DNA from 3 places in the Mesorhizobium sp. M0968 genome. Region 2 is predicted to be linked to each of the others. Evidence: predicted binding sites of a transcription regulator. Region 2 holds the regulator's gene; each other region holds the start of a gene.

Region 1 (10,479 bases), on a different contig from region 2:
GGCTCGATCCGGCGATCGGCAAGGCCATTATCGAGGCCTCGCAGGAGGTCATCGACGGCAAGCTGAACGAGCATTTCCCGCTGGTCGTCTGGCAGACCGGCTCAGGCACCCAGTCCAACATGAACGCCAATGAGGTGATTTCCAACCGGGCGATCGAGCTTTTGGGCGGCGTCATGGGATCGAAGAAGCCGGTGCATCCCAACGACCACGTCAACATGAGCCAGTCGTCGAACGACACCTATCCGACGGCCATGCACATCGCCTGCGCCGAGCGCATCACTCACGACCTGCTGCCGGCGCTAAGACATTTGCATAAGGCACTCGAGGCCAAGACCAGGGCTTTCGCCCACATCGTCAAGATCGGCCGCACCCACACCCAGGACGCGACGCCGCTGACGCTTGGCCAGGAATTCTCCGGCTACGCGGCGCAGGTCGCCTCGTCGGTCAAGCGCATCGAAATGACCCTGCCCGGCCTGCAGGAGCTGGCGCAGGGCGGCACCGCGGTCGGCACCGGCCTCAATGCGCCGGTCGGTTTTGCCGAAAAGGTGGCGGCGCGCATCGCCGCGATCACCGGCATCGATTTCGTCACCGCGCCGAACAAGTTCGAGGCGCTGGCCGCGCATGATTCCATGGTCTTCTCGCACGGCGCCATCAATGCCTGCGCGGCGGCGCTGTTCAAGATCGCCAACGACATCCGCCTGCTCGGCTCCGGCCCGCGTTCGGGCCTCGGCGAATTGTCGCTGCCGGAAAACGAACCGGGCTCCTCGATCATGCCGGGCAAGGTCAATCCGACCCAATGCGAGGCGATGACGCAGGTTTGCGTGCAGGTGTTCGGCAACAATGCGGCGATCAGCTTCGCCGGCAGCCAGGGCCATTTCGAGCTCAACGTATACAATCCGCTGATGGCCTATTGTTTCCTGCAATCGGTACAGCTGCTGGCCGACGCTTCCGTGTCGTTCACCGACAATTGCGTCGTCGGCATCGAGGCCCGCGAAGACAACATCAAGGCAGCACTCGACCGTTCGCTGATGCTGGTGACGGCGCTTGCGCCGACGATCGGCTACGACAACGCCGCCAAGATCGCCAAGGCGGCGCACAAGAACGGCACCACGCTGCGCCAGGAAGCGCTGGCCACCGGGCTGGTCAGCGAAGCCGATTATGAGCGGCTGGTGCGGCCGGAGGACATGACGCATCCAGGCTAGGGCGTTGATATGCCTGGATCTCAACACCCATGTTGATCGCGAAAACGTTACCTTGGTGAACAATCCGTAACCAATCTGGCATCTTTGGTGAACAGTCGGCCTGCGCTAACTAGACGGGTATCCCAAGCCGTTTGGCCAAATCCTTCTGGAGAGTTACGCATGTCCACCAACACGTCCGCCAATACTTCGTTTGCCGGTTCCGGCACCGCCGCCGGCGCCTCGGGCACGATCCTGCTCGGCCGCATCCTGCTTTCGGTCATCTTCCTGCTTTCGGGTTTCGGCAAGCTGACGGCGATTGCCGGCACCGCCGGCTATTTCGGCAGCCTTGGCCTGCCGCTGCCGATGGTGACCGCCATTGTCGTCGGCCTTATCGAACTGCTTGGCGGCCTGGCCATCCTCGTCGGCTTCCAGACCCGGATCGTCGGCTGGGTAATGGCGATTTTCACCGTCGCCACCGCCCTGGTCGCCCACACCGGCTGGGCCGATCAGATGCAGATGATCAATTTCATGAAGAACCTCGGCATTGCCGGCGGCTTCCTCGTGCTCGCCTCCTCGGGCCCAGGCGCGTATTCGATCGACGCCAAGCGCGGCTGAAGCAGTCCAGCATTTCCTGAACAAAAGGGGCGCGGAATTTTCCGCGCCCCTTTTTCGTTGTCGTTTGTGCCTGTCGGTCCGCTGACCGGAATTCTGCTAGGATCGGGCTCTTGGCCACCCGGCCGACAACGGAGGTTACCATGCCCCGCAATGCGCTGCTTTTGCTTTCCCGACTGCTGTTCGCCGCACTGTTCGTGCCGTCCGGCTTCCACGCGCTGACCGACATTGCCGGCACGACCGGCTATTTCGCCGGCCTTGGCCTGCCGCTGCCGACGCTGGCTGCCTGGGGCACCGGGCTGTTCGAACTGATCGCCGGGCTGCTCATCCTCGTCGGCTTCAAGACGCCGATCGTGGCGCTGCTGCTCGCCGCCTTTTGCGTCGCGACAGCGTTCATCGGCCACTATGGCCAGGGCGGCGGCGATCCGACGCTGACCTTCATGCATTCGCAGATGCTGATGAAGGACATCGCGATATCAGGCGGTTTTCTGGCGCTGGCGATGGCTGGCGCGGGTGCATGGTCGGCCGACGGCCGGATGGCTGCGGTGGGATCCAGAGGAATTGCTTCAGTCTAGATCCAGCTTTCTCGACCGTCCAATTGTCGAAGTCGGCGCTGCCCCTCATCGCCCTGCCGGGCACTTCTCCCCGTATAGTGACGGGGAGAAGGAAGCTGGCCGAGATCTCGGCACCGTTACTGCAACGCTGGAGGTGAGCGAAATCCTTTGCGAAGGTGCCCTTCTCCCCGTCACTATACGGGGAGAAGATGCCGGCAGGCAGATGAGGGGCGGCGCAGACCTGAAGCGATTGCCTGGCTGAGACACTACTTCACCGACATGCTAGGCCCGCCCTCGACCGCCAGCACCAGCCGGCGATTGGTGACCCTTGCCAGTTGTGCCAGCCGGCCGGCGGGCCGCTCGCCGTAAAGATCGGCCAGTGCTGCCGGCAGCACCAGCGCCAGCACGCCATTGCCGCGGTTTTCCCATTTCAGCCGCGGCATGACGCCGGGCATTGCCGCGCTCAGCAAATAGACGACGCGCAGCAACGCCGCCAAGACGCGGGCGCGCTCGAGATAGCGCGGCGTCGCCAGTCCGCGGATTTCCGGCGCGGCTTCATTGAACACGCCCTCGTGGCGAAACAGGCTGACAAGCGCCAGGAAGGCGCGGCCGGGATGGTCGACGCCGATGAACGAGGCGTGGGCGATGATGTTGAGCGATTGCTTGCCGCGATATTCGGGATGGGCACGCCAGCCGATATCGGCGAGCAGGCAGGCGGCGTGGCGGTAGCGCGCCTCGTCCCTGGTTTCGTCGATGCCGAAGGCAGAGAAGGCCTTGCCGGTCCACTCGACAAGCTCATGCGCGTGGTCGACCGAGCGCGAGCGCAGGCGGGCAAGCTCTTCCGCCGCCGAGATCAGCGGATCGGCCTTCTGCTCGGCCTCGTCGAGCAGCGAGTAGAGAAAGCCCTCGCGCACGCCCAGCGCCGAGACGATGATCTTCGACGGCTGCATCGCCGCCATGATCCCCTGCAGCACGATGGCGCCATAGGGCAGCAGCGAGCGGCGGTTCTTGGAGATGCCCTCGATGCCTTTGATCTTGTCGATCTCGGCTTTGGCGACCTGCCGGAGGAAGTTCGCGGCGCTTTCGATGCCGATCTCGTAATGGTGCATGACGCCGAGCGGGTAGTTGGTCATTTCCATGTGCAGCCGGGCGAGGTTTCGCCAGGTGCCGCCGACCGTGTAGAACGCCCTGCCCTGCCCGCCCTTCAGCAATTTCGCCCGCGCCAGTTGCTCGCGCGTGATCCTTGCCGCCTGGGTCAGCGAGTTCTTCGCCATGTCCTGCAGGCGCAAGCCGCCCAACGGCAGCGTGATGCCGTCACCGATCGTCTCACCGTCAATATCGATCAGCTCGAGGCTGCCGCCGCCAAGGTCGCCGGCAATGCCGTTGGCCGGATGGAAACCGGAAATGACGCCGAGCGCCGAATAATGGGCTTCCTCGCGGCCGCTCAGCACCTGGATCTCGGTCTTGAGCACATCCTCGGCGCGGTGGATGAAGTCGGGGCCGTTGACGGCCTCGCGAGCGGCGGCGGTCGCCAGCACATATATGCGCTCGGCGCCGGCCTGGTCGGAGAGCGCGCGGAAGCGGCGGAACTCTTCCATCGAGCGCGTCACCGCCTCGGGATCGAGCTTTCCGGTCGAAACGATGCCGCGGCCGAGGCCGGCCAGCATCTTTTCGTTGAACAGCAAGGTCGGCGAGCGCGCCAGTCCTTCATAGATGACAAGACGGATCGAGTTCGATCCGATATCGATGATGGACAGCGGTCGGCGGTCCTGAAGCCGGCCCTGGGACGCTGAAATCATCAGCCCGTCGCTGCGTTCTGTTTCTTGCGGCGCTTGAACTGCGCGATGCGCTTGGGCGCATGCGACTTCAACGCATCGCCCCGTCCGGACAGGCTCGGATTGGTCATGAAATATTCCTGCGCGTTGAACGGTTCCTCGCCCTCCTCCAGCACAACGCGCCGGGAGGTTCCGTCAGCCAATACGTCGAAACTTTGCTGGTTGTCCATGATGTTGCCGAGCATGATCTGGCCGAGCACCTGCTCATGCACAGTTGGATTGGTGATCGGCACCATGGTCTCGACGCGGCGGTCGAGATTGCGCGGCATCAGATCGGCCGAGGAGATATAGACGATCGCCCCGTCCGAGGGCAGGCCGTGGCCGTTGCCGAAGCAATAGATGCGGCTGTGCTCGAGGAAACGGCCGACGATCGACTTCACCCTAATGTTCTCCGATAGGCCGGGCACCTGCGGTCTCAGGCAGCAGATGCCGCGCACGACGAGATCGATCTCGACGCCGGCGCGGCTGGCATCGTAGAGCGCATCGATGACGATCGGGTCGACCAAGGCGTTCATCTTCATCCAGATGCGGGCCGGCCTGCCCTCCAGCGCGTGGCTGATCTCATCCGAAATGTGCTGGAGGATGCGGTCGCGCAGCGTAAACGGCGAGATGGCCAGCCGCATCTGCTCGGCCGGCTCGGCATAGCCGGTGATGAAGTTGAACAGCTGGGCGACATCGCGCGCGATCGTCGGATCGGTGGTGAAGAAGGACAGGTCGGTGTAGATGCGTGCCGTGACCGGGTGGTAGTTGCCGGTGCCCAGATGCACGTAATTGCGCAGCCTGCCATCCTCGCGGCGCACCACCAGCGACATCTTCGCATGGGTCTTCAGTTCGAGAAAGCCGAAGACGACCTGAACGCCGGCGCGCTCGAGGTCGCGCGCCCAGCGGATGTTGGCTTCCTCGTCGAAACGCGCCTTGAGCTCGACCAGCGCGGTCACCGACTTGCCGGCCTCGGCGGCGTCGACCAGAGCGCGTACGATCGGGCTGTCGTTGGAGGTGCGGTAGAGCGTCTGCTTGATCGCCACCACTTCCGGGTCGGCCATTGCCTGGCGCAGGAACTGCACCACCACGTCGAAAGATTCGTAAGGATGGTGGACGATGATGTCCTTCTCGCGGATCGCGGCAAAACAATCGCCGCCATGCTCGCGGATGCGCTCGGGAAAGCGGGGATTGTAGGGGGTGAATTTCAGATCGTCGCGGGCGACGGCGACGATCTCCGAGATCTGGCTGAGCGCCAGCGGACCGGTGAGCACGCTGATGCGGCTTGCCGAGACGCCGAGCTCGCCGGCGACGAAATCGCGCAATTCGGCCGGCATCAGCCGGTCGAACTCGATGCGGATGACCGAGCCGCGGCGTCGGCGCTTCAGCGCCGTCTCGAACAGCCGCACCAGATCCTCTGATTCTTCCTCGACCTCGATATCGCTGTCGCGGATGATGCGGAACGTGCCGGAGCCCTTGACCTCATAGCCGGGGAACAGCTTGCCGATATAGAGACTGACCGCCTCTTCGAGTGGAATGAAGCGGACATGATGCTTGCGATCCGGCAAACGGATGAAGCGCCTCAGCGCCACCGGCAGGCGCAGAAGCGCGCTCATTTCCTCGCCGTTCTTGCGATGGCGCAATTGCAGCGCCATCGAGAAACCGAGATTGGGAATGAACGGAAACGGATGCGCCGGGTCGATCGACAGCGGCGTCAGGACCGGAAATACCTGCTCCTGGAAATGGTCCTCGAGCCAGGTCTTCTCGTCCTTGGTCAGCGCATCGCGGGTGATGCTTTCGATGCCTTGTTTGTCGAGCAGCAGCATCAGCGCCGAAAGGCTGTTCTGCTGGTCCTCCTGCAGGCGCTCGACCTCGCGCAGCAATTGTTCGAGCTGCTGCTCGGGAGTGCGCCCATCCGGGCTCTTCAGCACGATGCCTTCGCGCACCTGGCCGGCAAGACCAGCGACGCGGACCATGAAGAACTCGTCGAGGTTGGCGGCCGATATCGACAGGAAGCGAACGCGCTCGAGCAGCGGGTGATTGGCGTTCAGCGATTCCTCGAGCACGCGCCGGTTGAATTGCAGCCAGGAAAACTCGCGATTGACGAAGCGATCGGGATTGCCGCCTTCGCGGCTCGCCGCCTCGACGGTGATGAATTCGTTCTGCACCGGCTTCAGTTCGTTCATGGTTCCCGCTCTTCCCACACCGTTCGACGAGCACAGCCTTAACCGGCTTAACTTATCCTCTGACAGGCTTTTGCGACAGTTTCATTTCATCGATCTTGCAAAGAGACGGGTTATGATCCAGATGCAATCGACGAGATCAGGAGACGACGATGGCAGGCGGTTCCATTCCCCATTTCCAGAACGATGCGGGCTACCCGGCAATCGACATCGGCGTCAAGGAATTCATGTGCACCGGCGCCAATCCGCCTTTCGACCATCCGCATGTATTTCTCGACATGGGCGACGACAATGAAAAGGTCTGCCCCTATTGCTCGACGCTCTATCGCTATTCGCCGACACTGAAGGCATTGGAAACGCAGCCGCCGGGCTGCCTCTATATCGACCAGGCCGCCTGATTCTTCCGCGACAAGCCTGATGCAGGAAACGCAGTCCCGGCAGGTGGTCATCGCCGGGGCGGGCGTCGCCGGGCTGACCGCGGCACTGGCCTTCGCCGAGCGCGGCTATCGGGTAAAACTGTTCGAACAGGCGCAGCACCTCGAGGCTGCCGGCGCCGGTATCCAGCTTTCGCCCAACGCGACGCGCATCCTACGGCAGCTCGGCGTACTCGATCGGCTGCTGGCGACGGCGGTGCGGCCGGAGGCAGTCGTGCTCAAGGATGCCGCCACGCTGCGCAAGCTGGCGCGCGTACCGCTTGGCCAGGCGGCCGACACGCGCTGGGGAGCGCCCTATCTCGTTGCCCACCGCGCGGATCTGCAGTCAGCGCTGATGCAGCGAGTTTCGGAGCAGCCCGGTATCGATCTGATCGCCGGCGCGCGGGTGACCGACATCGCAGCCGGATCGAAAGGTGTTACCGTCACTGCATCGGCTGATGGCGACACGGTCGAGGCTGGCTGTCTTTTGATCGGCGCCGATGGCGTCTGGTCGTCGGTGCGAGAAACGCTTGCCCGCAACGCAGCCGATTTCCGGAGAAGCCGGTTTTCGGGCGAGCTTGCCTGGCGCGCCACGGTGGCCGCCGACAGCCCCGCCGGACAAACCTTAGCAGCGATCGGTGCGCCCGATTGCGTTACTGCATTCCTCTATCCCGGCTTCCATATGGTCGCCTATCCGGTCAGCCGTGGCACTGCCTTCAACCTCGCTGCCTTCACCAAGGGCGAGCGCATCGCCGAAGGCTGGTCGGGGTATGCCGACCCCGCCAGCCTCGCCAGCGCCATGCGTGGTACCGCGCCGGCGCTGGTCCGCCTGGCGAACGAGGCGGCGCCGTGGACGGCATGGCCGATCCACATAGTCGAGCAGCGGCGGTGGACGACGCCGCAAGGCATCGCGCTGATCGGCGATGCGGCGCACGCGATGACGCCGTTTGCCGCACAGGGCGCGGCGATGGCGATCGAGGACGCGGCGACGCTTGCCGGCTTCGTTGCGGCCTCCACAGCCGATCTTGAGGGGGCGCTTGCCGCCTGGGAACAGGCGCGGCGGCCGCGCGTCGCCCAGGTCGCCCGCCGCGGCGCCGTCAATCGCCTCGCCTGGCATGCGGCTGGGCCGGTGGCGATGGCCCGCAACCTGTTCCTGGCGATGCGCTCGCCCGAAAAACTCGCCGCCGATCTCGACTGGCTCTACGGCTGGCGGGCGTAGGACGTTCGGCGGTCCTAAGTCGCCCGGTCAATTGTAAAGCCGCATCGACAGGCCGAGCGATGCCGGCAGCGGGTTCCACCAGCCGGTGCGCAGCCCGGCGGTGCGCAGTGCCGCCGCCGCCCAGGTGTTGCAGCCGACCAGCGCGTTGAAACGGCCATTGCCTTCGAAGAAACGATCGAAACGGGAATACGCCGCATTCTCGATCGGCATGGCCCCGCTCGGTCCCTGCCGGAAGCTTCCCGCAATGTAATCGAGCAGCGCCGTAAACCGCTCCTCGCCGATGTCGAAGCCGGTGACGTCGGGATGCGGCTCGGCGATTTCGCCTGAAATGTCGACATGCATCACCGAGGCATCGACGGTCAGCGCCTTCATCACCGGCACTGCCTTCAGTTCCGACCAGGTCGGCGTCTCGAGATAGAAGGCGCGGCCGCCCCAGCCGAAGACTATGTAGCGGACCTCCGCCACGTCTGCTGGAATGCCGGCATCGACCAGGAAATGGAAGCGCCGGCGCACATCGTCGTCGACCGGGATGGCGATGTCGGTATGGATCGGATTTTTCAGCACCAGGATGCGGTGGCTTGAGCCGATCGGATCGGCAACTGCCGCCGGCCAGAGCGGGCGCGGCAGCAGTGTGCCCAATGCCACCGCAAGGACTGCTGCAACGACCAGCAGGCCAAGAAAACGGGCAAGCTTCTTCATGGGAAAGGCATAGAACAAGCAATGCTCAAGGTGAAGCCCCTCCGAAAGTTGCACAGCTGACTTAGAGCTTGACGCGTATCCTCCCCGGGAGGATACGCTGAGGCATGTCAGATCACCTCCACGCCTCGCATCCTTCCATCATAAAGCGCCTGAAGCGCGCGCAGGGCCACCTTGCGGCGGTGTTGGCGATGATCGAGGCGCATCGCCCTTGCGTTGACCTGGCGCAGCAGCTTCATGCCGTCGAAAGGGCCATCAGCAGCGCCAAGTGCGAGCTGATCAACGATCACATCGAGCATTGCCTGACCGACAGCGTCGAAACCGGCGGCAACTCGCTGGCGGAACTCAAGCAGCTGGCGAAGTATCTATGAATGCCATCGTAGCCCGCATTCTGGACTGGCTCGGGTTCGGCTCGCACGCCGCACATCATCACGGCGATCACGGTCCGCACGGTCACAGCCATGGCGTCATCGACGCGACAATTGCCACCACCGACCGGGGCATCTGGGCAATCAAATGGTCGTTCGTGATCCTGGCCATCACCGCGGCATTGCAGATGGTCGTGGTTGCGTTGTCGGGGAGCGTGGCATTGCTGGCCGACACGATCCATAACATCGGCGACGCGACCACGGCGATCCCGCTCTGGATTGCGTTCGTTCTGGCGCGGCGCAAGCCGTCGCGGATCTTCACGTATGGCTTGGGCCGGGTCGAGGATCTGGCCGGCATCATCATCGTGCTCATCATCCTGTTCAGCGCTGTAGTCGCCGCCTACCAAGCCATCGACAGGCTGATCAATCCACAAGTGGTGACACACCTGGGCTGGCTAACGGCGGCGGGCATTGTCGGCTTCCTCGGCAACGAGGCGGTTGCCGTGTTCCGTATCCGCGTCGGTCGCGAAATCAACAGCGCGGCACTGATTGCCGACGGCTACCACGCCCGCACAGATGGACTTACCAGCCTTGCCGTGGTCATCGGAGCCATCGGCGTTTGGTTCGGCTTTTCCTTGGCCGATCCGATCGTCGGCCTGCTGATCACGATTGCGATCTTCGGTATCGTCTGGCAATCGGCCCGCTCGGTGCTGACCCGCATGCTGGATGGAATCGAACCCGGTGTGATGGACGAAATCCGACATGCCGCCGAGCATGTTCCGGGCGCGCGCATTGTCGATGCCAAGGCGCGCTGGATCGGTCATAGATTGCACGCCGACATCGCAATTGCCGCGGACGAAACCCTGCCGCTGTCGGCGGCGAACAAGATCGCCGCAGCGCTGAAGGACGAACTATCCCAGCATATGCCGGCCCTGGCTGAGGCGAATGTGCGGTTTTCAACGGAACGTGGAGAGAACGGCCATCCTCACGAGCACACGCATGACCACGGCCACATGCACTGACGCTCGCCGATTTTCTGCTAGTCTCGCCCGATGTTCCAGACGCTCGTCGAATTTCAGCGCACGATCTATCTGACGCTCGGCGAACAGATCAAGCTGCTTGCGGCCGGAGGCAATTGGCTGGCGTTCATGGCCTTCCTGCCGATGGGCGTCCTGTTCGGGGCTGCCCATGCGCTGACGCCGGGGCACAGCAAGGCCGTCCTGGCGACTTATCTTGCCGGTTCGGATGCGAAGGTCTCGCGTGGTCTGCTCGTATCTATCACGCTATCGTTCACGCATGTGACGATTGCCGTTCTGATTGCGGCTCTCTCGCTGCCACTGGTCTCAATAGCATTGGGCAGCGTCGGCCGCGCTCCGCTTCTGGAGCATATCAGTCGCGGGCTGCTCGGCCTCATTGGCGTCTGGATGCTCTGGCGCGCT
Region 2 (10,479 bases):
CTTGCACATCGGCTTGGCCATGCATGAGCTCGCCGTCAATTCGGTCAGCTATGGCGCACTGTCGCGCAGCGACGGTTTCGTCGAGGTGACGGCCGATCTGACGGCAGCTTCCGCTGGCGAGCCTGCGCTGTCGCTGACATGGGCCGAAGTGATCGGAGCCAACGACAATCAGCGCAGTGAGAAGCGTTTTGGCAGCGTCGCGCTCGAACGCGTCGTGCCCACTTCATTGAATGGAACGGCGACCCTTGAGATCACCGGGAACCGCCTCGAATACCGCCTTGTCGTTCCTCACGGTAATTTCGAGACGGATTAACGAGCGGCGGTCGCCGCGCGAAGGCTTGCTGCGCATCGCCATCTTTAACCGACTGTTCACCATAAAGTCCGATCCTGTGCGAACGTGCCGATCCGCCGGATTGAGTTTGGCACAAAGTGAAGGGAATGGGCGTTGACGGCTGCCGACTTGAACAGACTGGAACAGGCCGCTCGCGTCTCGATGGGCGGTTTTCAGGATCCCGACGCGTCCACAGCGCCCGCGCCTCGTGCTTCGCCCCTGCGCTTCGCCGCCGTCGCGCTTATGGCCGCGATCGTCCTGACCGCCGCGTCCCAACTGATCTGAATCGAACTCGCCTCTGCTTGATCGCTTTGAAACCACTGCCCGAGTGCTCGGCCGTGCCCGTTCGCGGTCACCGACCTGCAGGGCAGGCCCAACATGTCGTCGCCAGATGCCTTGCCGTCGACCGGCGCTCGGGGACGACTATGACAGGATCGTCTGGAACGTGCGTCCCAGCGGCACGCTCGATGCGTCCTTGGAGATTTCCGGGTTCGTGGTAGCATCAAACGGCGCACGCCCCGAAAAAGACTATCTTAATCAACAATGAAATCGTGCAGGCAAAGGCCGTACTTTCATGCTAAATGGCGGCTGGAGCTTATTAAAGTGAGGACAAAAGTGAGGATGACTCCATGCGGAAGATGATTATTGCCATGGTTGCCGTGGTTGCGGTCAGCGGCTGCACCACCACGGAAGAGAACGTGGGTATCGGCACTGTGGGCGGCGCGCTCATTGGTGGCGCTGTCGGCGGCGGCAAGGGCGCTTTGATCGGCGCCGGCGCTGGTGCGATTGGCGGTCTGCTCGTTCGCCGGCTGCAAAATGGCTACTGCCAGTACAGAGATCGTCACGGCCGGATCTACACAGCTCGCTGCAACTAGTTTCGAGCTCCAGGCGAACAGCAAACGCGGAGGCAGGCCACCTGCCTCCGCGTTTGCCCTTTAAAGCGCTGTTGCGACGCGGCCCACGAGACGGGGCTTCAGGCCGGCAGCGGAACCCTGATTTCCACGTTCAAGCCATCTTCGCGAAAATCGCGCCTGATTGTGCCACGCAATTCGCGCGTGACGTTGAGATCGATCAGTCTGGTGCCAAAACCGCTCTTTGCCGGTGTCTCGAGCTTCTTCTGACCGGCCTCGCGCCAGTTGAGAGCCAATGTCCGGGTGCCGCTACGGGCTTCGAGCGACCAGTCGACCTTCAGCGCGCCGACTGAATTGCCGGCTTCGCCATGCTTCAGCGCATTCGTCGCCAGTTCGTGAAAGACGAGGCCGAGTGCCTGCGTCGTCTTTTCATCGAGAAGAATCTGTGGTCCCGACAGCAGCCCTTCAGGAAGCTCGCTGCCGAACACCTGGCCTAGCTCGATGCGCAGCAGGTCGCCGAGATCGGCTTTCTGCCAGCGTGAGCGCGTCAGCATGTCCTGGGAAGCCGCCATCGCCTGCAGCCGGGCCGAGAAAGAAGCCGAGAATTCCTGGACGTCGGTGGTGTGCGATGCTGTCTGGCGCGCGATTGCCAGCACCCGCGTGATCGAGTTCTTGATGCGATGCTTCATCTCCTGCAGCATCAGGTCTTTTTCCAGCAGGCTCTTTTCGGTCGTTTCGTGAAGCAGCGAGACCGCCTCATAGGCCCGCTCCTGATAGCGGGCCACCAGCGCGATGGCGCCCGCAAGCAGCAGTCCGAACAATCCGAGCATCACCGGGATGGCGCGCGAGGAAGGTTGCGAGAAAGCACTTGTCGGCCTGAACAGGACGACCCACGGCCGGCCGGCGACGGTGACCTTGCGGGTGACCAGCAGCCTGTCGCCGAGGCTCGAAACAGGCGGCGTTTCCGATTGGAACAGCAGGTTGTCGCTGTCCACCGTGCCGTCATAGATCTCGGTGTTGACCGGCAGCAATGGTGCCCGGCTGAGCGCAGCCTGGAACAGATCACGGGCGCGGAAGGCCGCATAAAGGAAGCCGGCAGTCGAGGATCTCGTCGCGTTCACGGCGTCCGGCGCGGTTTCGACATTGAGCCGGACGAAGACGAGGAACCCGGTAAAGGTCTGCGCGGCACCCGTATCCTTGCCGAACTGCACGAGCCCGCTGGCGTGCTGCTGGTCGTCGGCCATCGCCTTTTCGATTGCCTCGCGCCGCGCCGGCCCGGTGAACATGTCGTAGCCGATGCTGGATTTGTTGGACGGATCCAGCGGTTCGAACAGCACGATGGGCGTACGCCACGGTAAGTTCGTGTCGGGATAGATCGGATGGCTTGCGCCGTGATCGTGCAGGATGTCGCGCTCGACCGCCGCCTCGTTGCCAGTTTTCGCCAGGCGGAGGAAACCGATGCCGCGCAGGCCGGCGAAATTATTGTCGACGTCGAGCGCGTTGAAGAAAGCCTTGAACTCGCCCTGCGAGATACCGCCATTGCGTGCGTCGAACAGCGCCCGGGTCGAACGCAGCAGCGACAGGTCCAGGTCGATGCGGCTTTCGATCCGGTTAAGCGCGTCGTCTGCCGTCGCCTCGAATTTAATGCGGGCCGCCTCCTGGGTGGCAAAATAGGCAAAACCCGCCATCGTCAGGCTGATCAGCGCGACGGCGATAAAAGCGACGGTCGGAAAAAGCTTCTTCAATTGCTGATACGTCCCGTGGACGGTTCGGCATCTTTATGGGCAAGTCCTGACGCCAACACAATGGCAAGGCCAAAGCATGGTGACGGCTGGCACATTTTGGCGGCGTGTGATTAGCCGGCTAATTCTCGTTCATGCGGCGATCTTCAGCGCGCCCGGCCCCGGAATGGCGCCGGGTGGGCACTTGCCGAGGATGATCATGCCGAGCACCTCGTCCTGGGTGACGTCGGTTGTGCGCGCCGTTCCGACAACCCGACCGTTCTTCATGACGCAGACACGGTCGGCAAGCTCGAACACGTCGTGAATATCATGGCTGATCAGGAAGATGCCGATGCCGTCGGCCTTGAGCTGCCTGACCAGTTCGCCGACCTGCGCCGTCTCTTGCGGCCCGAGTGCCGCCGTCGGCTCGTCCATGATCAGGATGCGAGCATTGAACAGGATGGCGCGGGCGATCGCCACCGACTGCCGCTGGCCGCCCGAAAGCTTTACCACCGGCTCCTTGAAGCGTTGGAAACGCGGATTGAGCCTGCCCATCACTTTGCGCGCCTCGGCCTCCATGGCGACGTCGTCGAGCGTCCCCCAGCCGGTCATCAGCTCGCGGCCGAGAAACAGGTTGGCGGCCGCATCGACATTGTCGGCCAGCGCCAGCGTCTGGTAGATCGTCTCGATGCCGTACTTCTTGGCGTCGCGGGGATTGGAGATCGAAGCCTCCTCGCCGTTGACGAAAATCTGGCCCGCATCGCGCTTGTAGGCGCCGGACAGGATTTTTATCAACGTCGATTTGCCGGCACCGTTGTGACCGAGCAAAGCCATCACCTCGCCCGGGAAAAGGTCGACAGAGGCATCGTCGACGGCGCGAATGCCGCCGAAAGCGATGGAGATGTTGCGCATGTCGATCAGCGGCGTGCCCGTGGGAGCGGTTTTGTCTGCCATGATCGTTCCTCCTCCCTAAACGCGTTTGCGATAGACGGTATCGAGCCACACCGCGAGCACCAGCACGGCGCCGACAACGATGCTCTGCAGCGGTGAATCGATGCCGAGCAGCACCATGCCGGACTGCAGCGACTGCATCAAAAGCGCGCCGAGCATGGCGCCGAGCACTGTGCCGGAGCCGCCGGCGAGCGACGTGCCGCCGATCACCGCCGCCGCGATGACCAGCAGCTCGTCCAACGTGCCCAGCGCATTGGTCGACGAGTTCTGCCTGGCTGACGAGATCGCCGCGGCGATCGTCGCCAGCACGCCCATGATCATGAACACCTTCATGGTCACCCAGCGCGTGTTGATACCGGCAAGGTTGGCTGCTTCCGGATTGCCGCCGATGGCGAAGACATAGCGGCCGAAACGGGTACGCTTGGCGATGAAGGTCATGATCAGCCCTACGGCTACAGCCATCAGCACGGGTATGGCGATGCCATGGGCGATGAACAGCCCGCCTTCGGGAACCGTTATATTGTTGGCCGCCGCATATCTGTTCACGATGCCGACCGGCCAAGGATAGGAATTGGCAAGCCATATGGCGCCCATGATGACAGCGCAGGTGAGGACACCGAGGAACGTCTCGGCCCAGATCGGGCGCAACGGAAAGCGGAACCGCTTGCGCTGCACCCGCCCGTTGAGCAGCATGAACACAACCGCCAGGCACGCGACAATTCCGACGATCCAGCTCCATCGCGCGCCGATCGAACCCGCCGGCCCACCGCCCATCAGCTGGAAAGTGGCATCAAGCGGCGCAATCGTCTGACCGCTGGCGACCCACCATGCGGCACCCCGCCAGACCAGAAGGCCGCCCAGCGTCACGATGAAGGCCGGCACCTCGAGATAAGCGATGATGTATCCCTGGAACGCTCCGATCAGAAGGCCAAGCGCCAGGCCGATGGCCAGTGCCAGGATCCAGATCCAGGGATTGCCTAATTGCAGACCGATCATTCGCACCAGGAAATGCACCTGCGCAAAGCCCATGACCACGCCGATCAGGCCTTCGGCGGAACCGACCGACAGGTCGATATTGCGCATGACGATAACCAGCACCATTCCGGCGGCCATTATGGCCACGGCGGAAGTCTGCACCGACAGGTTCCAGAGATTGCGTGGCGTCAGGAAGGTCCGGCTGTCGAAGTCGAACGGATTGACGCCGAGCCGTACGCTGGAAACGACATGCAGGCCGACCCAGATGACCAGCAGCGCGCCGACCATGCCGAGCATGCGCGTGTCGAGTTCGGTTGCCTTGAGAAATCGGGCAACGATGCCGAGCTCGGATTCCCGTGCCCGGTCTGCCGTGTTGTCGACCGGCGTGTTGGACGTCGTGTCGGTCATGATGTTTCTCCCGCCGGGTTGCCGTCTGTCGCGGATGCCGGAAGCAGCCTAGAAGTTATCCGCCGGAAGCGGAAAAACAACTCTTGTTGAAAAACGCCGCGGCGAGCGGCCGCGGCGTTCGGACTTCTCGGAAACGTCGGCTCAGTTGCAGACTGCAACAGTGCCAGCCGTCACGCCGGCGCAGACCTCTTCTTTCTTGATCCAGCCGGCGTCGATGACGACGTTGAGGTTGTCCTTGGTGATGGCGACCGGGGTCAGGAACAGCGACTTGACGGCATTGCCGCCGGGCGTGGTGAAATCCTTCACGCCGGCAATGTCGGTCATCTGCTTGCCGTCGGCCAGTTGCGAGGCGATCTCGGCGGCATTCTTGCCGAGCTCGCGCGCATCCTTCCACACCGACACGGTCTGTGTGCCGAGCGCGATGCGGTTCAGCGCGGCGTGGTCGCCGTCCTGGCCCGAAACCGGAACCGATCCGGCCAGCCCTTGCGCTGTCAGCGCGGCGACGACGCCGCCGGCAGTGCCGTCATTAGCGGCGACCACGGCATCGACCTTGTTGTCGTTCGCGGTCAGGAACTGTTCCATGTTCTTCTGAGCGTTGGCCGGCAGCCAGCCGTCGGTATAGGCCTCGCCAACATTCTTGATCTTGCCGCTGTCTATTGCCGCCTTCAGCACCTCCATCGAACCGGCAAACAGGAAATCGGCATTCGGATCGGAACCCGAACCCTTGATGAAGACGTAGTTGCCTTCCGGCTTCACCTTGAAGACTTCCCGGGCCTGCATGCGGCCGACTTCCTTGTTGTCGAAGGTCAGGTAAAAGACGTCCTTGTTCTCGATCAGCCGGTCGTAGCCGACAACCGGAATACCTTCGTCCAGCGCCTTTTGCACGGCCGGCCCGATGGCCGAGGCGTCCTGCGCCAGGATGATCAGTGCGTTGGCGCCCTGCGAGATCAGGCTCTCGACGTCGGTGAGCTGCTTGCCGGGGTTGGACTGTGCGTCGGCGGAAATATACTTGTCGCCTGCGGCCTCGATGGCCGCCTTCATTGCGGCCTCGTCGGTCTTCCAGCGCTCTTCCTGGAAGTTCGACCAGGAAACGCCGATGACCTTGTCTTTAGCCTGCGCCACCGACGCCAGCGCCAGCGTCATGGCGACACCCGCCAGAATGGCGGTCGTGAATTTCTTCATCATATCCTCCCTGCGCCGCGTACGGCGTGACCAATTGGCTCAAAGACCAGCTTAGAAGCTCTAATTTTTTCGAGCCTCGAAAAAATACTGGCCCGATCTCCGGCTGCTGTCAACATCGATTCTGATGGATTTTGATGACTCTGCGAGTTTTTTCGAGCGTCGGAATAAACGATGACAGCGCCACCTGCATCTGACACTATTTGCCTGCATCCGACACTATTTGTCGGACATTACCGACGGCTTCCGGTTCATGAGCGGCCGCGGCAACCGGGAGGAAAGCAAAACAATGTCGGTCGGAATCCGCCATGACGATTTGCGCCGGCGCAACCGGGCGATGGTGATCTCGGCGGTGCGCCGGGCCGGCCAGCCATCGCGTACTGAGATCGCAGCTACCACCGGCCTCAGTCATTCGACCATATCGGCGATCTCTTCCGACCTGATACGGGAAGGCATCCTCGCCGAGAGCAAGGCAAGTGAGCCCGTTTCGTTGAAACGCGGTCGTCCGCAGGTCGGCCTCGCCCTCAATCCGGAAGCGGCGGCGGTGCTGACCGTGGTGTTGTCGCTGAATTTCCTGTCGGCCGCCATTATCGACTATACGGGACAGGTGGTCGCCGAGGAACAGCGCCGGCTGGACACGCTGACCATGCCGCGCGACGAGCTGATCCGTGAATGCATGGCCATCGTCCGGCGCCGGCTGCAGGATCCAGATCTTGACGTCCGCAGTGTCGCCCGCATCGCCCTGGCGATTCAGGGCATTGCCGACTCCCCTGCACGCGCCATGCTGTGGTCGCCGATCACGCCGCAGACCGACATCGCCTTTGCCGACATGCTGGAGGACGAATTCGGCATCCCGGCAACGGTGGAGAACGACTGCAACATGATGGCGGTGGCTTTGCGCTGGCGCAATCCGGATCGCTATCGCGACGACTTCATCGCCATCCTGCTTTCGCATGGCATCGGCATGGGGCTGGTGCTGAAGGGCGAACTGTTCACCGGGACGCATTCCTCGGGCGGCGAATTTGGCCACATGATCCATCGTCCGGGCGGCGCGCTCTGCCGTTGCGGGCGGCGCGGCTGCATCGAGGCGTATGCCGGCAACTACGCCATCTGGCGCAACGCCAGGCAGATGAGCGAAGACAGCGAACCGGTCGCCGACGTCAGCGACGCCGACATGCGAGCACTGGCGGCCCGGGCGCGCGAGAAAGATGGGCCGGAACGCGAGGCCTACCGCAAGGCCGGCGAAGCGCTGGGTTTCGGTCTCGGCTCGCTGTTCGCGCTGATCGATCCGGCACCGGTCGCGATGGTCGGCGCCAGTGCCGCCGCCTTCGATCTGATCGAGCCGGCCTTGCGGAAGGCAATCGCCCAGACCGCCGGCGGCCAGCATTCAGGCTCGATCTCCTTCGATACAGAGCCGAACGAATTGCCGCTGATCCGCGAAGGCTGCGCGATGCGGGCGTTAAGCTTCGTCGACCAGGAGATTTTCGCGCCGGGCGCGCAAATGAGGCCCAGCGTCAGAAAGAACGTAGCCTGACCAGGCGGGTCAATCTTCCCTGATCGCATAGCCGGCACCGCGGATGGTGCGGATGACATCCGGCATCCGGCCGTTGTTGACGGCTTTGCGCAGCCGCCCGACATGCACGTCGACGGTGCGTTCGTCGATGTAGATTGTCTCGCCCCAGACATTATCGAGTAACTGGCTGCGCGAGAAGACACGGCCCGGATGCCGCATCATGAACTCGAGCAGCCGGAATTCGGTCGGCCCGAGCCTGATTTCGCTCTTCTTGCGATAGACCCTGTGCGATTCGCGATCGAGCACGATGTCGCCGACCTTCAGCACGCTGGACAGCACTTCCGGCTTGGCGCGCCGCAGCAGCGCCTTGACCCTGGCCATGAATTCCGGTGTCGAAAACGGCTTGACCAGATAGTCGTCGGCGCCGGTCGAAAGACCGCGCACCCGGTCGCTCTCCTCGCCGCGCGCGGTCAGCATGATGATCGGCAGCCGCTCGGTTTCGGGGCGCACCCGCAACCGACGACAGAGCTCGATGCCGGAAACCGCTGGTATCATCCAGTCGAGCACCAAAAGGTCGGGCACATTCTCCTGCAAACGGATCTCGGCTTCGTCGCCGCGTGTCACCACCTCGACCTGGTAGCCTTCGGATTCGAGATTGTAGCGGAGCAGCACACCCAACGGCTCCTCGTCCTCCACCACCATTATGCGTGGTGCGATCATCGGCTGGGCACCCCCATCATGTCACCGGTGCGGACATTGTCGTTTCGTCCTGCTTCGGACGATTGACCGGCAATTGCTCGCCGGTCAGCACATAATACGCATTTTCGGCGATGTTGGTGACATGGTCGCCGATCCGCTCCAGATTCTTGGCGCAGAACAGCAGGTGCGTGCAAGCGGTGATGTTGCGCGGATCTTCCATCATGTAGGTCAACAGCTCGCGGAACACGGACGTGTATTTAACGTCGATGCGCTCGTCGGCGGCACGAAGCTTGGCCAACGCGGCCGCATCGCCTGCAGCATATTCCTCGATGACACCCTGCACCTGGATGAGAACCAACTGCGCCATCGCGTCGATGGAATGCGACAGGTCCCGCGGCGTGGCGCTGAGGCCGACCGCACTCACGCGCTTGGCGATATTCTTGGCAAGGTCGCCGATGCGTTCGAGGTCGCCCGCCATGCGGATCGCTCCGACCACATGGCGAAGATCGTGGGCCATCGGCTGGCGTTTGGCGATCAGGGTGATGGCGCGGTCGTCCAGTTCGCGTTGACGCGCATCCATGATGGCGTCGTCGGAAACGACGCGTTGCGCCAGCACGTTGTCGGAATTCAACAGGGCCTTGGTCGCCCCGCCGACCATCGAACCGGCGAGGTCGGCCATGTCGCGGATCAGCTTGCTGATCTGCTCGAGATCCTCGTCGAAAGAAGCGACTGTGTGTTCGCCCATGGTCCTGTCCTCATATGCATGATCGGAACGGCTCAGCCGAAGCGGCCAGTGATGTAGTCCTGCGTGCGCTTCTCGCGGGGCGACGTGAATATCTTCTCGGTCCGGTCGAACTCGACCAGTTCACCCAGATACATGAAGGCGGTCTGGCGCGACACGCGCGCCGCCTGCTGCATGTTGTGGGTGACGATGACGATCGTGTAGTCGGCTTGCAACTCGTCGATCAGTTCCTCGATCTTGGCGGTCGACAGCGGGTCGAGGGCCGAAGCCGGTTCGTCGAGCAGAATGACTTCCGGCTTCACGGCCACCGTGCGGGCGATACAGAGCCGCTGCTGCTGGCCGCCGGACAGGCTCAAGCCGCTGGCGTTGAGCTTGTCCTTGACCTCGCTCCACAGCGCGGCGCGCTTCAACGCCTGTTCGACGCGGCCGTCCATCTCGGACTTGCCGAGGTTCTCGTAGAGCCTGACGCCGAAGGCGATGTTCTCGTAGATCGACATCGGGAACGGCGTCGGCTTCTGGAACACCATGCCGATCTTGGTCCTGAGGAGGTTGAGATCCTGCGACCGGTCGAGAATGTTCTTGCCGTCGAGCAGCACCTGGCCCTCGGCCGTCTGTTTTGGGTAGAGCTCATAGATGCGGTTGAACACACGCAGCAGCGTCGATTTCCCGCAGCCCGAAGGGCCGATGAAGGCCGTGACACTGCGCTCAGGCAGCGACAGGCTGATGTCCTTCAGCGCCTTGCTCTGGCCGTAGTAGAAGTTGAGGTTCTTGACCTCGATCTTCGTCTTCTCGGCGACCGTTTCGGCCATCGTCATGTCTGGGGACAACATCTGTGTCATCTGTCCTCTCTGCGTCCGGTAAGGCTGCGGGCGAGGATGCTCAAGCCCAGAACCGTCAGGGTGATTATGAGTGCGCCGGTCCACGCCAGTTGCTGCCATTCCTCGTAAGGGCTGAGAGCGAACTGGAAGATGGTCACCGGCAGGCTGGCCATCGGCGCGTTGATATTGCTGCTCCAGAACTGGTTGTTGAGCGCGGTGAAGAGCAGCGGCGCCGTCTCGCCGGAAATGCGTGCTATCGCCAGCAATATGCCGGTGACGATGCCGGACAAT
Region 3 (10,479 bases), on a different contig from region 2:
AGCCGGCGGCCGGAAGGATGAGGACCAGACCCCACCAATGGCCATAGGCATAAGCGGCCGAGGACAATGCCCACAGCGTGGCGAAGGGGATGAGGGTGATGGCGAGTTCGACGGCGCTGCGACGCCTGTCGGGCTTTTTATAGCGCGACAGGATCTTCAACCAGGCGCGCTTGCTGTTTGCCACAGCTTCGGGGGAAATCATGTTCATCATGAAACATAGGCGGAGCGGCGCGCTGCCGCAAGGCGGAGATCACGCAAAGTTACTGCGGGTAAATGTCGCGCGATGGCGAGGATTGCGGCCGCAATCGCAGGTCGCGTCGCCGGCAACGGCGCCTACCGACGGCGCCCGCCTGCGACCACCTTGGCTTCTACGCCGTCCAGGCGGTCGAGCAATTCCTTCAGACGGTCGGGAATATCGGACTCCGTGCGGAAGGCCGGCAAGGTGCGCAGAAAGCGCTTGGTCGCCTCGGTGCCGAGCTGGCGCCGGATATCGGCGGCGAGCCCGTCGCGTTTTTCGCCATTCCTGCGGGGCATCATCCAAAATCCTGTGTCGACTTCGAAACTCTTCCAAGGGAGGAATGGTTCCCGCATTGTAGTATGCTGGCAAGCAAAGCCGTCGGGTACGGTAAAGTTTGAATTAAAATCGAAAGGTATGCGCCGTCCGCCGTCAAGCCGCGACAGCGGCTGCAGTATCGCTTGCCCCTTGATTTTTGGCCGGCAAACCTCGATATCGGGCGCAAATCCACACCATTCGAAAATGACGGGAAACGGCGATGAGCGACCAGGCAAAAGACGAACGCGCGCCCGATGAAGCCGAGAAGACCGAGGCTGCCGCGGAGCCAAGGGAAGGCGGCGTCGACGGCGACTATGAAGCGCTTGTGCGGCTTCTGAAGGAAAACGAAGAGCTGAAGGATCGCGCGCTGCGCGTCGCGGCCGACATGGAGAATTTGCGCCGCCGTACCGCCCGCGACGTCCACGATGCGCGCGCCTATGCGGTTGCCAATTTTGCCCGCGACATGCTTTCGGTGTCGGACAATCTGCGCCGTGCGCTGGATGCCATCCCGGAGGAGGCCAAGGCGTCGGGCGATGCCGGCTTCAAGACGCTGATCGACGGCGTCGAGATCACCGAGCGCGCCATGCTGTCGGCGCTGGAACGCCACGGCGTGAAGAAGCTTGAGCCCGAGGGCGAGAAATTCGATCCGAATTTCCACCAGGCGATGTTCGAGGTGCCCAATCCCGACGTACCGGCCAACACGGTCGTGCAGGTCGTGCAGCCCGGCTATTCGATCGGCGAGCGTGTGCTGCGGCCGGCCATGGTCGGTGTCGCCAAGGGCGGCCCCAAGCATGTCGCAAGCGAAGCGCCGGTGGAGCCGGGGCCGGTCAACGAGCAGGCTGAGAAAGATGCGTAAGTTAGGGGAGTAGGGGAATAGGGCAGTACGGGAGTAGGGAATAGCGCTACGTCGGGTAAAGTAGAGCAATTGCCTACTCGCGCCCTTGCCTTCTCTCCGCCTACTCCCCTATTCAGGCCGCAAACCGCTGCGCTTCTCCGCCATAATAATTGACGTAGCGGGCGCCGATCTCCTTGACCGGCATCACCACGAACACGTCGACCGTCGAGAATTCACGATCAATGACGCAACCGTCGCCGATGCGCGCGCCGACGCGCAGATAGCCCTTGACCAGCGGCGGCATCGCGGCGATCGCCGCCTTGGTATTGACGGCCTCGATCGGCATCAGATCCATCGAACAATAGCGCCCGGCGACGGCACGCACGTCCCAGGATGAATTCGTCCGGCAGTGGTGGGCAAGGTAGGTCAGCGCCTCTGCATGTGCCGCCGGCACGGTGCCGTGGAACGACGCGCAGCCGGTCATCACGCCAATGCCGTAATGATTGATATAGGCCCAGATGCCTTGCCACAGCGCCTCGATGGTGCGCTTCGAGCGGTATTCGGGCAGAACACAGGAGCGGCCGAGCTCGAGGAAGCGCTGGCCAGGATGCCGCGCGATCAGCTTGGTCAGTTCGAATTCGCCTTCGGAATAGAAGCCGCCGGCGGCCGCGGCAATCTCCTGCCGCAGCAGGCGGTAGGTGCCGACGATGCGGCGATGCTCGGGGCCGGAAAGCGAAGTATCGAAGACCAGCAGATGGTCGCAGAGGGGATCGAAGCGATCGGCATCGCGGCGGTCCTGCATCTGGAACAGGTCCTTCCTGGCACCAAGCTCGTCGTAGAACACCCGGTAGCGCACTTCCTGCGCGGCAGCGATCTCGGCCTCGTTGCGGGCGAGCCGCACTTCGAGATTGCCGATGCGGCCGAGCGATGCGCCTTTTATGACGGCATCGGCGTTCCGGCCGACGAGCAAAGGCCCGCTGGCGTTCGGCCGAGCATCACATTCCGGCATGACTGTATGCACGAGTGATTCTCCTTCGAGCCATCCCTCTTGGCACGGGGATACGGTGTAGGTGCAACAGGATTGTGACAGTACCGTGATACGGCTCTGCGGGCAATACTTCGTCGACTGGGCAATCTATCAACCGTCTATGTTGTGCCTCAGGCGGCCGCTTGCCCTTCGACCGCATGAACCAGGGCATCGGGGTCGAGCGGCTTGGTGACGAAGCCGCTGGCACCGTGAGCGAGCACGGCGTGGCGGGTCTTTTCCTGGCTGTCGGCCGACAGCACCATGATCGGCACCGGCGGCACCGCGGTCTCCTCCTCATGGCGGCGGATGGCGGCGATGGCGTCCAGGCCGTCCATGACAGGCATATGCAAGTCCATCAGCACCACGTCGTAACGGTGCTTGTGGCCGGTGCTGATGACCGCCTCGACGGCGGCCTTGCCGTTGCCGACCACTTTCACGCGATGCCCGGCCTTCAGCAGCGTGGCGCGGGCCAGCATGGCGTTGATGTCGTTGTCCTCGGCGATCAGCACCGACAGGCCCTGCTGGCGGGCGCCAATGGCGTGCCCCGCCTGCGCGCCGCGCCTTTGCAGTTGCGGCTCGGCGACGACCGGCGCGTGGCTGGTCAAAAGCACGCGCAGCAATGTCTCGCCGCGCACCGGCCTCGCAAGGAAGGTGGCGTAACCATTGGCACGGAACTCGCCAAGCATGCCACGGTCGGTCGGTGCAATCAGCGTCACTGCCTCGCAATCGGCAAATCCGCTCTGGCGCAGGCGCCTGAGCAGCCTGCCGTCGCTTTGCTCCATGGCAGCATCGATCAGCAGCACGTCGCAGCTCTCGGCGAAAGGGGTGGCCTGGGCGGCGGCGGTGGCCAGATCGACCGTGCCGCCATTGGCGCGAATGGTGCGGGCGAGGGCTTCGGCCTCGACCAGGTTCTTCGACACGATCACGGCATGCCGGCCCGACAGCGCGTCCTGGCGGATCTGCGGCGCCTCGACGGCGGAAATAGCGGGAATCTCGAAGACGAATTCGGACCCCTGGCCAAGCCGGCTCGACACAGAGATAGTGCCGCCCATGGCGGTCACCAGGCGCTTGGAAATGGCGAGACCGAGGCCGGCACCGCCATGCGCACGGGTCGAGGTGCCGTCAGCCTGTTCGAAGTCCTCGAATATGCGCTCCATGTCCTGCTCGCGCAGACCGGGGCCGGTGTCGGTGATGGTGAAGCGGATGCGGTCGGTGGTTTCGGTGCGGACGCGGGCGATGCTTGCCAGGACGCCGCCGCTGTCGGTGAACTTGACGGCGTTGCCGATGAGATTGAGCAGCACCTGCCTGACCCTGCCGGGGTCGGCGGTGATCAGCTGCGGCACGTCGGGTTCGACATGACAGCCGAGGCCGATATCCTTGGCAAAAGCCCGCGCCGCCAAAAGCTCGATGACATTGTCGGCGATCTCGCGCACCGACATCGGCTGCGGTTCGGGATCGAAGCGGCCGGCCTCGATCTTGGAGTAGTCGAGCAGGTCCTCGATCAGCGCCAGCAGCGCGCTGGCCGAGGTCGAGATGGCGCCGACATAGGTCCGCTGCTCGGGCGAAAGGCTGGTGTCGGCGAGAAGCCGGGCCATGCCCATGATGCCGTTCATCGGCGTGCGGATCTCGTGGCTGACGGTGGCGAGGAAGCGCGATTTGGCCTGGCTCGCATATTCGGCCCGCTCGCGGGCGGTGATCAGCGAGGATTCGGCGCGCTTGCGAGCGGTGATGTCGCGGGCGATGGCGCGATGCGAAACGGCGCCGCTGTCCTTGTCGCGCACCGACAGCTCGATCCAAGAGAACCAGCGTGGGCCGTCCGGCGTGCGAATGGCGACGTCGGTGGAACTCAGGCATTCATGGTCGGAAAACGCGGCGTCGGGGACGATGCCGACATCGATGCCTAGTTCGGCCAGAGTCTTGCCGGCAAGGTCGCGCTGGTCGGTTTCGACAAGGTCGGCGAAAACCTTGTTGGCGTAGACAATGTGGCCGTCGCGGTCACGATGGACGACGAGATCGCCGAGTGCATCGATCAGCCCGCGAAAGCGCTCCTCGCTCTCCTGCATCTCCCACATGCGGTCGGCCAGCGTCTCTATTTCGGCGCGGCTGCGGGCGGTCGTGGCATCGAGCAGGGCCACCGCGCGGCGCTCGGTGCGCCTGTTGCGCAGATGCATGGCGAGCCCGGCGATGGCTGTCGCCAAAAGGCCGATAGTGATGAAGATCGGCGCCCCGGTCAGATGCGAAAAGCCTGCCAGCACGACAATGGCGACGAGCGTCAGGAAGGGCAGGCCTTCGCGGTTGGAGGCCGGCAGTTCCGGCGCCAGCGGTGGCGCGGCGACAAGCTGCCGTCCTGGCGCCGCGGGGGCCGTCCCGTCGGCCCGTTCGGCTGGTTCCGCCTCTCTGATGCCGGGTTCCGCAATCATACGGAAATCCTGTCAGACAGAGCTTATCGAAGGTTGTGGTTGATCGCTCGAATTTTACCGGTCGCGCTCTTTTTTTTCCCTTGGGGGCTCACATATCCACCACCACGCGGCCGCGGATCTTACCCTCGACGATGTCATGCGCGGCGCCGATGATGCCGTCGAAGCCGATGCTCGTCGAAAGGCTGGCAAGCTTTGCGTGGTCGAGATCGGCGCCGATACGGCGCCAGGCCTCGAGGCGGACCGCCTTCGGCGCCATCACCGAATCGATGCCGAGCAGCGAGACGCCGCGCAGGATGAAGGGCGCGACGCTTGCCGGCAGGTCCATGCCGCCGGCGAGGCCGCAAGCGGCAACGGCGCCGCCATAGGAGGTCATCGATAGAACGTTGGCCAGCGTGTGGCTGCCGACCGCATCGACGCCGCCGGCCCAGCGTTCCTTGGCGAGTGGTTTTGCGGGCTGGGCAAGCTCGTCGCGTGAAATCACTTCCGCGGCGCCGAGGTCGATCAGATAGGGGCTTTCGGCAGCACGGCCGGTCGAGGCGATGACGTGATAGCCGAGGCTGGACAGGATCGAGACCGCGACCGAGCCGACGCCACCGGCAGCGCCGGTCACCGCCACCGGGCCGCGATCGGGCACGATGCCGTGGCGCTCCAGCGCGATGACGCAAAGCATGGCGGTGTAGCCGGCGGTGCCGACCGCCATCGCATCATGCGGGCTCATGCCGTCCGGCAACGGCACCAGCCAGTCGCCCTTGACGCGGGCGCGCCCTGCAAAGGCGCCGAAATGCGTCTCGCCGACGCCCCAGCCGTTCAATATGACCTTGTCACCCTTGCGCCAGTCAGGATTGGAAGACGAGATGACGGTGCCGGCGAAATCGATGCCCGGCACCAGCGGCCAGCGGCGGATCACCGGCGCCTTGCCGGTAATTGCAAGACCGTCCTTGTAGTTCACCGTCGTCGCCTCGACCGCGACGGTGACGTCGCCCTCCATCAGGTCTGCCTCGGTAAGCTCGGTCACCGCGACCGACTGATTTTTCTCGGCGTCACGCGAAACGAGGATGGCTTTGAAGGTTTCGGGCATTTTTTCTCCTCGGGCTTGCAGATCAGAATGTGTGGCGCCAGGCGAGTGAGGTCAATCGCTCGACGCTCCGCGCCGCCAGCCAATGAGTTCGTCGAAGACGACCAGCACCGCACCAACCGAAATGAAGGCGTCGGCGAGGTTGAAGATCGCGAAGGACCAGACCGGCGTATGGAACAGGACATAGTCGATGACATGACCGTAGATTGCGCGATCAATCAGGTTGCCGAGCGCGCCGCCGACGATCAGTGCGAAGCCGATGCGGGCAAGCAGGTGGCCGGGCGGCGTGCGGGCCGCAAGATAGAGCACGAAAGCGACCACCAGGACCGCGACGACCACCAGGCCGGTGTCGCCGAAGGACGAAAACAGCGAGAACGCGATGCCGGTGTTGTAGGTGCGGTACAGCGCCAGGAACGGAAGCAGGTCGAGCCGTTCCTGAAAGGCAAGACCGGTTTCGACTAGGTATTTCACCCACTGGTCGAGCGCTATCGCGGCGACGACCAGAAGAGCATACGGCCTCCAGGACTTCATGGTTTGCAGTTTCACGGTTTGAGATGTCACGATCTGGCGTCCTCCGGGCCGAGCTTCAGCGCGCCGCGCCGGATCTCGAACAGCATGACGCCGGTGGCCACTGCAAGGTTGAGCGAATCGGCGCGGCCGGCCTGCGGTATCCGCAGCAGTTTGTCGCAGCTTGCGGCAAGCTCGTCAGGCAGGCCTTGCTGCTCGTTACCCATCATCAAAAGCACCGGGCCCTTTGAAAAATCGACCGAGCGGTAGTCGACCGCACCCTTCAGATGGGTGCCGGCGACGAGGCCGGGGAAGCTCGTTCGCCAGGCGAGAAAAGCTTCGGGCGACGCCTTGGCGACCGGCACGGCGAAAATCGAGCCCATGGTGGCGCGCACCGTTTCGACCGAAAAGGGATCGGTGGTCTCGCCGACCAAGATGACGCCCCTGGCCCCGACAGCGTCGACCGTGCGGATGACGGTGCCGAGATTGCCGGGGTCGCGGACGCGGTCGAGCGCCACCCAGACGTCGCCGTCACGGGCGCGGATGTCCTTCAACGGCAGGTATTTCTGCGAGAACACGCCGACGACCATTTGCGGATTGTCGCGGCGGGTGATGGCGACCAGCACTTTTTCCGAAACTTCAAGGACGGTGCCGCCGGCGGCGACCGTGCGCGCCGCGACCTTTTCAACCGCCGTATTGCCACGTCCGGCCTTGGCGAAGACCAGTGTCCTGATCGACCAGCCGAGATCGAGCGCGTCGATGACCAGCTTCAGGCCTTCGGCCATGAAGGCATTCTGCTGGTCACGGAATTTCTTCAGCGCGAGCGCCTTGATGTCCTTGACCAGCGGGTTGGCGAGGCTGGTGACTTCCTTCACCTGCCCTGGCGCGCCCGCGTGCCGTTCGTAGGCACTCATTCAGGCCACCCAGCGTGAGAACAGCGAGGTCGAAAGCGCCCGACCGGCAGATTTCTCGCGGATGATCAATTCACCCGACTCGACCGTGCCGCCCATGCCGGCGAAGGTGTCGCGCATCAGGGCATGGATGGCGAAAAAAGAGGCGCGGATCGAATAGGCGGTCAGTACCACGGCGAGCGGCTTCGGCGTCAGGATCGCGCGGCAGATATCGGTCAGCGCCGGCAGGTCCTCGAACAGCTGCCAGACCTCGCCCTTCGGTCCGCGGCCATAGGCGGGCGGGTCGAACAGGATGATGTCGTAGCGGCTGCCGCGGCGCTCCTCGCGCTCGGCGAATTTCACGGCATCGTCGACGATCCAGCGGATCGGCTTTTGCGACAAGCCCGCCATTTCCTGGTTTTCGCGCGCCCAGCCGATCGCCTTCTTGGAAGCATCGACGTGGGTGACCTCGGCGCCGGCACGCGCCGCCACCAAGGAGGCAAGGCCGGTGTAACCGAACAGGTTCAACACCTTCACCGGCCGTTTTGCCGACGCGATCAGTCCGGCCATGTGGTCCCAGTGCGAGGCCTGCTCGGGAAAGACGCCGACATGGCGAAACGAAGTGAAGCGGCCGAGATAATCTATGCCGTCATGCTTCATCGGCCAGGTCTCGCCGAGCGGCGTCTTGGGGAAGCGCCAGCGGCCGATGCCTTCCTCGTCGGTATCGCCGGTGAAAATGGCGTCGGCGCGCTCCCAGTCCCTGGCCGGCAAAGCCTTTTGCCAGATCGCCTGGCCCTCCGGCCGTACGATGCGGTAGGGGCCGTATTGCTCGAGTTTTTCTCCGGCGCCGCTGTCGAGCAGCGCGTAGTCCTGATTGGGGCCGACCTCGAGGATCAGCGGCAGATGTTCGGCAGGCAGCGCGCCATCGCGGCGGGATAGAGGGCGCGGCGCGGCTTTCGGCTCGGACCGGTCCTGCAGTTTAGGCTCCGAACCGGCGGTCAGGCCGGTGTCGCGCCGCCGCGGCTGCTCCGCCCCGCCCTTCGCGGGCGGGCGGCTGTCGCGGCGTTTGTCGCGAAAAGGTTTCAAGAAGGCGCATCTCCGGAAGGCGGCTCGCCGCTTCTGCCACAGCACATTGACCGGCGCAACAAAAGGGCTGCCGACGTGTGCAACCGGATCAGCCGCGCCTGATCGACAGCAGGCCGACTGCGAGCGTTATGAAACCAACGGCCTTGAAGCCGGTGACGACCATATGGCCGGTTTCCCAGCTGCTCCGGATACTTTCGAAATTGTCCGGGATCGGTCCAGGCACCCAGGTGGCCAGGACATCGTTTGCCGGTTTGACCAGGGTAAACCACGCCACGAGGGCCATCAGATAAAGCACGGTGGCGGCCAAAATCCACCAGAATGCCGGGCGGTCGCTGCGCAGCATCCAGGCGAGAAGCCCCGGACAGGCGATCGCGGCCACGTCCAGCGGTGCGCCGACAATCGCGAAGAATTGGAACTGAGCGTTGAAGACAGTGGTTTCACGCCAGAGCGAAGGCGGCCATCTGGTCAGCCGCGGCACCGATTCCAGCACATGGGCGAAGGATGGTCCGAGGCTGAGCGCAGCGACGATGGCGGTCAAAACCGACCAGAACAACAGGAACCCGCGTATATCCATAATGGCCAGACAACGGCGTCAGGGCGCAGACGTTCCCGTCCGCTACCATGTCGCTTGCCGCCGAAAGTGCTGGGGCTCTATTGTGATTGAAACCAGGTCATGATTCATGTCCCGTGCTGAACGCCTGCTCGACCTGATCCAGATTCTGCGCCGGCATCGCCGGCCGGTCAGCGGCCGTAGCCTTGCGGGCGAAATGGGTGTGTCGATCCGCACGCTCTATCGCGATATCGCCACGCTGCAGGGGCAGGGCGCGCCGATCGAGGGTGAGGCGGGGTTGGGTTACGTGCTCAGGCCCGGTTTCATGCTGCCGCCCTTGATGTTCACCGATGAGGAGATCGAGGCGATCGTGCTCGGTTCGCGCTGGGTGGCCAAGCAGCCGGACTGGCGGCTTGCGAACGCCGCCACCGACGCGCTGGCCAAGATCGCGGCGGTGCTGCCGGACGATTTGCGCGAAGAGCTCGACGCCTCGACGCTGCTGGTCGGGTCGCGCACCGAGGTCACCGAAGGCATCGATCTCGGCGTGGTGCGGCAGGCCATCCGCGAGGAGCGTAAGCTGAGCTTTGTCTATCGCGACGCCGGCGGCGCTGCCTCCGAGCGCACCGTCTGGCCGTTCGCACTCGGCTTCTTCGACAAGGTGCGCGTCGTCGCGGCCTGGTGCGAGATGCGCCAGGATTTCAGGCACTTTCGCGCCGACCGGATATCCGGCCTCAATGCCACCGAGATGCGCTATCCGCGCCGCCGTCAGGTGCTGCTCAAAGAATGGCGGGCGACGCTCGACACGCCAAGCTAAGGCTGCTGCTCAGTTGAGACTGCTGCCAGAATCTGGCAGTGGCGTACGGTATGCTCCTCCAGTCGAAACGATCTGGAGAGCAATTCATGACACCGCCCAATTTCGTCATCCTCTATGTCGACAAGCCTGAGCAAAGCGGCGCCTTCTATAGCGCGCTGCTTGGGCGGCAGCCGGTCGAGACCTCGCCGACCTTCGTGCTGTTCGTGCTCGACAACGGCTTCAAGCTCGGCCTCTGGTCGCGTCACACCGTGGAACCGGCCGCCGCGGCAGCAGGCGGTGGCGCCGAGATCGTCTTTGCGCTGGACACGCCGGAGGCGGTCGATGCCACCTACACCGATTGGGCCGGACGGGGTCTGAAAATCCTGCAGAGCCCGACCGACATGGATTTCGGCCGGACCTTCGTCGCGCTCGATCCCGACAATCATCGGCTGCGGGTTTATTGGCAAAGGGAGTAAGGCAGTAGGGCAGTAGGGCAGTAGGGGAGTACGTGACAGGAAATATAGCTGGCGCGGCGCCGCACGATCAGTGCGGTTTCCTACTGCCCTACTGCCCTACTGCCCTACTGCCCTACTGCCCTACTGCCCTACTGCCCTACTGCCCTACGCTTGCGCGATACACGCCAATGCCGGCGGCGAGGTCCTCGAGGGCTGCGCCGACCGACTTGAACAGCGTGATCTCGTCGTCGTTCTGCCGGCCTTTTTTCTGGCCGCGCGTGAGTTCAT

Evidence for each region. The regulator PhoB, encoded in region 2, activates phosphate uptake and scavenging genes when phosphate is short. The targets are predictions, from matches to a motif close to TGTCATNNANCTGTCAT.
Region 1: the regulator PhoB is predicted to act here: its motif matches at 6,420-6,436, upstream of NKH67_RS27885 (RNA degradosome polyphosphate kinase).
Region 3: the regulator PhoB is predicted to act here: its motif matches at 2,461-2,477, upstream of olsB (l-ornithine N(alpha)-acyltransferase).

What each region holds. Positions count from the first base shown of each region.
Region 1 is NZ_JAMYNL010000025.1:2,028-12,506, forward strand. Features, by position in the region: gene fumC (class II fumarate hydratase) at 1-1,202, shown strand, start outside; gene NKH67_RS27870 (DoxX family protein) at 1,362-1,796, shown strand; gene NKH67_RS27875 (DoxX family protein) at 1,937-2,368, shown strand; gene ppx (exopolyphosphatase) at 2,614-4,146, opposite strand; gene NKH67_RS27885 (RNA degradosome polyphosphate kinase) at 4,146-6,347, opposite strand; gene NKH67_RS27890 (zinc-finger domain-containing protein) at 6,497-6,742, shown strand; gene NKH67_RS27895 (FAD-dependent monooxygenase) at 6,762-7,976, shown strand; gene NKH67_RS27900 (TIGR02117 family protein) at 8,004-8,675, opposite strand; gene NKH67_RS27905 (metal-sensing transcriptional repressor) at 8,780-9,043, shown strand; gene NKH67_RS27910 (cation diffusion facilitator family transporter) at 9,040-10,062, shown strand; gene NKH67_RS27915 (HoxN/HupN/NixA family nickel/cobalt transporter) at 10,093-10,479, shown strand, end outside.
Region 2 is NZ_JAMYNL010000001.1:199,974-210,452, forward strand. Features, by position in the region: gene NKH67_RS01020 (sensor histidine kinase) at 1-313, shown strand, start outside; gene NKH67_RS01025 (hypothetical protein) at 446-616, shown strand; gene NKH67_RS01035 (YMGG-like glycine zipper-containing protein) at 961-1,206, shown strand; gene NKH67_RS01040 (CHASE domain-containing protein) at 1,305-2,927, opposite strand; gene NKH67_RS01045 (ATP-binding cassette domain-containing protein) at 3,057-3,857, opposite strand; gene NKH67_RS01050 (sugar ABC transporter permease) at 3,873-5,237, opposite strand; gene xylF (D-xylose ABC transporter substrate-binding protein) at 5,379-6,419, opposite strand; gene NKH67_RS01060 (ROK family protein) at 6,706-7,950, shown strand; gene phoB (phosphate regulon transcriptional regulator PhoB) at 7,960-8,649, opposite strand; gene phoU (phosphate signaling complex protein PhoU) at 8,666-9,373, opposite strand; gene pstB (phosphate ABC transporter ATP-binding protein PstB) at 9,406-10,209, opposite strand; gene pstA (phosphate ABC transporter permease PstA) at 10,206-10,479, opposite strand, start outside.
Region 3 is NZ_JAMYNL010000016.1:77,395-87,873, forward strand. Features, by position in the region: gene NKH67_RS23630 (fatty acid desaturase) at 1-208, opposite strand, end outside; gene NKH67_RS23635 (hypothetical protein) at 334-537, opposite strand; gene grpE (nucleotide exchange factor GrpE) at 774-1,409, shown strand; gene olsB (l-ornithine N(alpha)-acyltransferase) at 1,522-2,397, opposite strand; gene NKH67_RS23650 (PAS domain-containing hybrid sensor histidine kinase/response regulator) at 2,547-4,835, opposite strand; gene acuI (acrylyl-CoA reductase (NADPH)) at 4,924-5,913, opposite strand; gene lspA (signal peptidase II) at 5,965-6,441, opposite strand; gene NKH67_RS23665 (TrmH family RNA methyltransferase) at 6,468-7,331, opposite strand; gene NKH67_RS23670 (RsmD family RNA methyltransferase) at 7,332-8,285, opposite strand; gene NKH67_RS23675 (DUF1772 domain-containing protein) at 8,482-8,967, opposite strand; gene NKH67_RS23680 (helix-turn-helix transcriptional regulator) at 9,074-9,757, shown strand; gene NKH67_RS23685 (VOC family protein) at 9,844-10,212, shown strand; gene lhpI (bifunctional Delta(1)-pyrroline-2-carboxylate/Delta(1)-piperideine-2-carboxylate reductase) at 10,349-10,479, opposite strand, start outside.